2 linked regions of the Polyangium spumosum genome follow. The protein of the gene in region 1 interacts with the protein of each later gene in a pairwise test. Links are inferred from orthologs where the notes say so. Each region holds a gene or a part of one and is shown in the gene's direction. Other genes may lie near its edges.

What was found.
Region 2: the proteins of def (region 1) and GF068_RS16725 interact in binary tests that used the Escherichia coli proteins (3 or more experiments, as listed by UniProt). The link is inferred for Polyangium spumosum from one-to-one orthologs.

Annotation. Positions count from the first base shown.
Region 1 is NZ_WJIE01000001.1:729,056-732,348, forward strand. What follows is about bases 175-3,156. They hold def (peptide deformylase), read left to right. Parts: upstream 175-1,404; coding sequence 1,405-1,908; downstream 1,909-3,156. Other genes in these bases: GF068_RS03100 (ATPase, T2SS/T4P/T4SS family), read left to right, coding at 175-1,268; ribD (bifunctional diaminohydroxyphosphoribosylaminopyrimidine deaminase/5-amino-6-(5-phosphoribosylamino)uracil reductase RibD), read right to left, coding at 2,065-3,156. Also shown: more of GF068_RS03100, read left to right, coding at 1-174; more of ribD, read right to left, coding at 3,157-3,195; transcriptional regulator NrdR, read right to left, coding at 3,213-3,293. UniProt on the Escherichia coli protein: Removes the formyl group from the N-terminal Met of newly synthesized proteins. Requires at least a dipeptide for an efficient rate of reaction. N-terminal L-methionine is a prerequisite for activity but the enzyme has broad specificity at other positions.
Region 2 is NZ_WJIE01000004.1:686,586-689,656, reverse strand. Bases 305-3,064 are described here. They hold GF068_RS16725 (aspartate-semialdehyde dehydrogenase), read left to right. Parts: upstream 305-1,060; coding sequence 1,061-2,068; downstream 2,069-3,064. Other genes in these bases: GF068_RS16720 (AAA family ATPase), read left to right, coding at 2,156-3,064; GF068_RS16730 (PQQ-binding-like beta-propeller repeat protein), read right to left, coding at 305-983. Also shown: more of GF068_RS16730, read right to left, coding at 1-304; more of GF068_RS16720, read left to right, coding at 3,065-3,071.

The DNA of each region.
Region 1 (3,293 bases):
GTCCGTCGACGCAGCACCGCGCAGCGCTCGCGACCCTCGTCGAGCGCGTGGCCGAGAGCCTGGACCTCGCCCCGCTCGCCGCAGGCGCGCCGCTCGAGGCGGCGTTCACGACGAAGATCGCGGGTGCGATCGAGGAGCGCGCCGCGGCGATGAAGGTCGCGGGCCTCGTGCCCGAAGGCGTAGGCGTGGAGCAGCTCGTGCAAGAAGCGCGACGCGAGCTCATCGAGCTCGGCGCGATCGGCCCGCTGCTCGCCGACGACGACGTGGTGGAGATCCACGCGCAAGGGAGCAGCCGCCTCGTCGCGTTCCGCAAGAGCCGCAAGCAGCCGACAGGAGAGATGCCGTTCACGAGCGAGGAGGCCGGCGCGCGCGTGTTGCGTCGACTCGCGAAGCGCGCAGGCGCAGAGCTCGACGCACCCGGCGCGGTGGATCTGTGCGCGCCGGACGGCTCGCGGCTGCTCGGCGCGCTGCCCGCGGCAGGCGCGAAGGGTCTCGTGGTGGTGCTGCGCAAGCCGCAGCGGATCGAGGCGAGCACGCTGGAAGATCTCGTGCGCGCGGGGCTGCTCTCGCGAGCCGTGGCGACGCTGCTGTCGCAAGGAACGGCGTGCCGCGCGAACGTGCTGGTGGCAGGGCCGACGGGCTCGGGGCACGGCTCGCTCGTCGCAGCACTCGCGCAAGGCTTCGGCCCGGAGGAGCGCGTCGTCTCGCTGCAAGACGACGACGAGATCCCGGTGCAACACGCGAACGTGTTGTTGATCCCGCTCGGCCCGAGCGCAGACGCAGCAGCCGGCGCGACGCGTGTCGCCGCGCGCATGCGCCCGGATCGGATCGTGATCGGCGCGCTCGCCGGAGCCACGGCCTCGGAGCTGATCGGCGCCCTCGGCGAAGGCGCGAGCAGCGTGCTCGCAGCAGCACGCGCGCCGACGCTGCGTCACGCCCTCGCGCGGCTGACAGCGGACCTCGTGTCAGCCCGGCCAGGCACGACGGTGGAAGCCGCCCGCGAGGCGCTGGCGAGCACCTTCGACCTGGCGCTGGAAGTCGCCCGCCTCCGCGACGGACGAGCACGCCTCATGCGCGTCGCAGACCTACGTGTGGAAGCCGGCGCCCTCGTGGCCCGAGACATCTTCACGTTCACCATCGAGCGGACCGCCGCAGGCGGCGCGATCGAGGGAAGCCTGCACGCGACCGGCGCAATCCCGGCCATCGCGGAGGACCTGGCAGCGCGGGGCACGCCGGTCGATCCGGCAATCTTCCGGCGCGCGAAGTAAAAGCAGCCCCAGGCGAGCGCGTCTCGACGTTGCTCGGCAGGACGAAGAGGTCCGACTAAGCTATCCTGATGCAAGCTGTCCTGCCGACGTGACGTCACGGCAGCGTGGGTTCCGAAGGCAGACCCAAGAAGCGAACATGGCCATCCGCACCATCCTGCACTATCCCGACCCCCGCCTCCGCCAGAAGGCCCAGCCCGTCGAGCGCATCACGCCCGAGATCGAGCGGCTCATCGACGACATGGCCGAGACCATGTACGCAGCGCCGGGCGTGGGCCTCGCAGCCACGCAGATCGGCGAGGCACACCGGATCTTCATCATCGACATCGCCGCCGAAGACGAGCCAAGCAACCTGATGGTCTTCATCAACCCGGAAATCCTGTCGAAGACAGGCGAAGAGGTAGGCCCCGAAGGCTGCCTGTCGTTCCCGGGCGTGAGCGAGGACATCAAGCGCGCGACAGCGCTCCGCGTGCGCGCCCAAGGCCGCGACGGCAAGACCTTCGAACTCGCCGCCGACGGCCTGCTCGCCGTGGCCATCCAGCACGAGCACGATCACCTCGACGGCGTGTTGATGATCGACCGCGTAGGCATGCTCAAGAAGCGCATCATCCAGCGCAAGATGCAGAAGCACGCCGCAAGCTGAAGCGTGGCGCTGGGGCGCTGCCCCAGGCCCCGGCAGGGGCTGTCCGCCCCTGCACCCGGACCAGGCACGGCCTGGACCGAAGGTGGATGAACTGCGCGATGCGCAGTTCGTCCAGCGGGCACGAGGCAAGACCACACCCGTGGCGCCAGCGGACGCTCAGCGCGGGAACGCGAGCGGACCGCTGACGTAGGCGTCGCGGCCGCAGAGGGCCCAGCGAGGATCGACGATGCGCGGCGCCTCGCTTGGCGTGTCGGGGCCGGCCCAGTCGACGGCACCGGGGCGGCCGCGCGGGCCGAGAAGGATGGGCGCGATGAACGCGTGGAGCTCGTCGGCCAGGCGTGCGGCGAGCAGGCTGCCCGCGAGCTCTGCGCCACCCTCGACGAGGATCGAGACCACGCCTTGTGCTGCCAGGATGCGCAGCGCCGCCGACACCTCCACCCGGCCCTCGGCCGAGTTCGGCACGCGGAGCACCACGCAACCTGCGTCGACGAGCGCCTGCTCGTTTGCGCCTGGCGCGTCCTCGCCCGTGAGCACCCAGGTCGGCACCTCACGTGCTGTTTGCACGAGCCGGCTGTGCAGCGGCAGGCGCAGGTGGGTGTCGAAGACGGCGCGGGTCGGGCATCGACCCTGCTCGGCGAGCCCGGGCGTGCGCACCGTGAGGCGCGGGTCGTCGGCGAGGGCCGTGCCGATGCCGACGCCGACCACGTCGTGCTGCGCGCGGAGCTCCTGAACCTTGGCTCGCGCCTCGGGGCCCGTGACCCACTTCGAGGAGCCGCTCCGGGTCGCGATGCGCCCGTCGAGCGAGAGCGCGAGCTTGAGCGACACGTAGGGCATGCCTGTCGTGATGAACTTTGCCCATGGCGCGATGAGCGCGCGCGCCTCGGCGCCGGCGACGCCCACGTCGACAGTCAGGCCTGCCTCGGTGAGGCGCGCGGCGCCTCCGCCGTCGACGTTCGGGTTGGGATCGAGGCAACCGATGACCACGCGGCGGACGCCCGAGCGCAGGATGGTGTCCACGCAGGGCGGCGTGCGTCCGTGGTGGTTGCAGGGCTCGAGTGTGACGAAGATCGTGCCGTTTCGCGCGGCGTCACCGGCGCGGCGCAGGGCGACGACCTCGGCGTGCTCTTCCCCTGCGCGGACGTGGTAGGCCGCTGCGACCACCTCACCCGCTTCGTTCACGACGACGGCCCCGACCGGCGGATTCGGCGAGGGCTGGGACTTCCTCGCCTCCTCGAGCGCGAGGCGCATCGTGGCGAGATCAAAATCGGATTCGGAGGCAGTCGTCATGGGTCAGCCCGGATCTACTAGGGGCCCTTCGCCTTCACAAGCTTACCAAGCTCGCGGAGGAACTCGTCCACGTCTCGGAAGGAGCGGTAGACGCTGGC
Region 2 (3,071 bases), on another replicon or contig:
AGGTTCAGATCGACGATCGCGCCCGTGTCGAGCGAGACCCGCGCGAGCGCCCCTTGCCTCGCGACGACGGCCGTGCGTGGCGAGTCCGGGAAGCCGTCCTCCACCGCGGCGCGTAGCACCTTCTTCCCGAACGGCCCCTTCGGCGCGGCGGGCGTCGTGTCGTCGCCCTCGTCGTCGGTCGCGACCTGGCTCGCGCGGTACGTGAGGTTTCCGCGCGCATCGAGCACGTACTTGCCGCCCGTGACGAACATCGTCGGCTCGCCGTCCACGACCGAGATCGCGGCGGGGCGCTCGGGCAGGTGGAGCGGCCTCCAGGTCGCGCCCGCGTCGAACGTGGCGAGCACGCCGCGCAGATCGGCGTCGACGACCCCCGAGAACCCGTCGGCGAACGCGAGCCCCCCGTACGCGGCGGCGGGCGGCAGCGGCGCGAGGGATCGCACCTCGCCCGTCTCGGTGTCGACCGCGACGAGTTTTCCGTTCGACGCGAGCCTGAGGTAGAGCCTGTCGAACCCCGGCACGACGTCCGTCGTGGTCGACGAGAACTGCACGAGCGGCCGGAGCTTCCCGAGCCACGACGAGGCGCGCCAGAGCTGCGTGCCTCCGCCGGAGGTCGCGTGGAAGACGAACCCGCCGCCGAGCCGGCTCGGCAGCTCGACGGAGCGCACGTGACCGAGCGGCAGGAGCTCGTTCGCCCGCTCGGTCCTTCCGTCCTCGTACGTGACGAGCCGCATGCGATCGACGAGCACGCGCCGCGCGCCCGCCTCGTACGCGATGACCCCGCGATCGCCGCGCACGTCGGGCAAGAGCCGCGAGGGCGAGACCATCGGGACGAGTTTTCCGGGGACGGCGGCGGGCTTCTCCGCGGGCGACGCGGACCCCTTCGTGGCGCCGCCCGACGCGCCGGATTTGCAGCCTGTCACCGGGAGCGTCGCGAACGCGAGGAGCGCGACGAGGCTCGAAGCGCGGGATGTACGGCCTCGCATCACGGCCATGCTAGCGCGCGGCTCGCCGGCCCGCAGCGTTCTTGCGTGGACCGCGGCGCGTGCGCTAGAGCGGGCGCATGTCGTGTGTCGTTGCTGTCGTGGGCGCCACGGGCGTGGTGGGGCGGGAGATGTTGCGGACCCTGGAGCATCGGCGCTTCCCCGCGACCGAAGTGCGCGCCCTCGCGTCGGCGCGCAGCGTGGGGAGCCGCGTGCCGTTCCGGGGCGGCGAGCTCGAGGTGAAGCTCGCCTGCGCGGAGGCCTTCGACGGCGTGGACATCGCGCTCTTCAGCGCGGGGGCCGCGGCCTCGCGTGAGCTCGCGCCGCTCGCGGCTCTGCGTGGCGCCGTGGTCATCGACAACTCGAGCGCGTGGCGCGCCGATCCCGCGTGTCCCCTCGTCGTGCCCGAGGTGAACATGGACGCCGCGAAGGACCGCCCGAAGGGCATCATCGCGAACCCGAACTGCAGCACGATCCAGATGGTCGTCGCGCTCGGCCCGCTGCACGCCGCCGCGCGGCTCAAGCACATCGTCGTCTCGACGTACCAGGCCGCGAGCGGCAAGGGCCACGCGGCGATGGACGAGCTCATCACGCAGACGCGCGAGCTCGCCTCGGGCGCCGAGCCCACGGCGAACGTCTTTCCGGGCTCCCTCGCGGGCAACCTCCTCATGGACTGGAAGAGCGGGAGCCTGCCCGACTGGTCGGAGGAGGAGCTCAAGATGGTGCACGAGACGCGCAAGATCCTGGGCGACGCATCGATCGGCGTGACGCCGACGACGGTGCGTGTCCCGGTCGTCACGGGCCACAGCGAGGCCGTACACGCGCAGTTCCACCGTCCGATGACGGCGAGCGAGGCGCGCGACCTCTTGCGCCGCGCGCCGGGTGTGCGGCTCTTCGACGAGCCCTACGCGCCGGGCCGGCACCCGCAGCCGCGCGAGGCGGCGGGCACGGACGAGGTCTACGTGGGCCGCGTGCGCGACGACCTGGCGGTGCCGGGGGCGCTGAACCTGTGGATCGTCGCGGACAACCTGCGGAAGGGCGCGGCGTTGAATGCGGTGCAGATCGCGGAGCGGCTCGTGGGCGGCTGAGCGGCTGAGGCGGAAGAAGACAGAGAGCTTGGCGAGCGCAGGAGTCTCGACAGCGGTACGAGACTGTTCTACCGCTTTGGGAGACCCATGAGCGGCGAGCACGACCAGGATGCGCCTTCTGTCCCGCACGGCGAAGGTGGCGAGCCCGCGGAGGCGACCACGCCGAGGCTGCGGCTGCGGTCGCTCAAGGTGCATGCGTTCCGCGACGTGCGACCGGGGACGGAGCTCCGGTTCGGGGACGGTTTCCACCTGATCCTCGGCAAGAACGGATCGGGAAAAAGCACGCTCGTGGAGCTGCTCGCCGCGATGTCGACGCTAAGTTTTCGTCGACCCTTCTTCGCGGAGACGCCGTTCCACGTGGAGGCGTCCTTTGCGGTCGGTGAAATCGCTCTTCATGCGAAGATCCGTCGAACTTTCGAGACGGATGTCGTCCTCCCGTTGGGGGGCCCCACGACACACGAAGCAGCGGAGGTCTTGATTCGTGTCGAGCAACGAGACCCTTCGCTCTGCTATTGGATACAAGCGCGCACCGGCAAGGGTCTCGGTGTCTTCACGAAGGACCCGGAAAACGGACCTGCAACACCGGTCCACGAACTTGCCTGGGCAGACGATCCCCTCGACTTGTCAGTCGCGCTGCCCTTGTTGAGCGCTGCGTTCATAAAAAACGCCGACACACCCGCATTCGACCATCCGGCAATCCCCACCGCCCTCGCCCGGGTGTTCGACTATCCTGGCACCACTGCCCCGTTCGATGAGGCGCTCGGCGCGCTCCGCGCGATGGTGGGCGGTGGCTTGACCGTCCTGCTGAGCTCCAAGGTTCAATCGCACCCATGGCTTCCTCCTCCTCTGCATTTCGAGGGCAAGGGCGAACCGATCTCGCTTCCGTTGTCGCTCCACCCGCTGCTGAAGTCAGTCATCGAGCAACTCGGCTTCGATGACGCGAAAGCATACTTCGGCCCGGGCGCGTCCACGGACTCCGGGTGGCGTTACTCCTCGCCCTCCT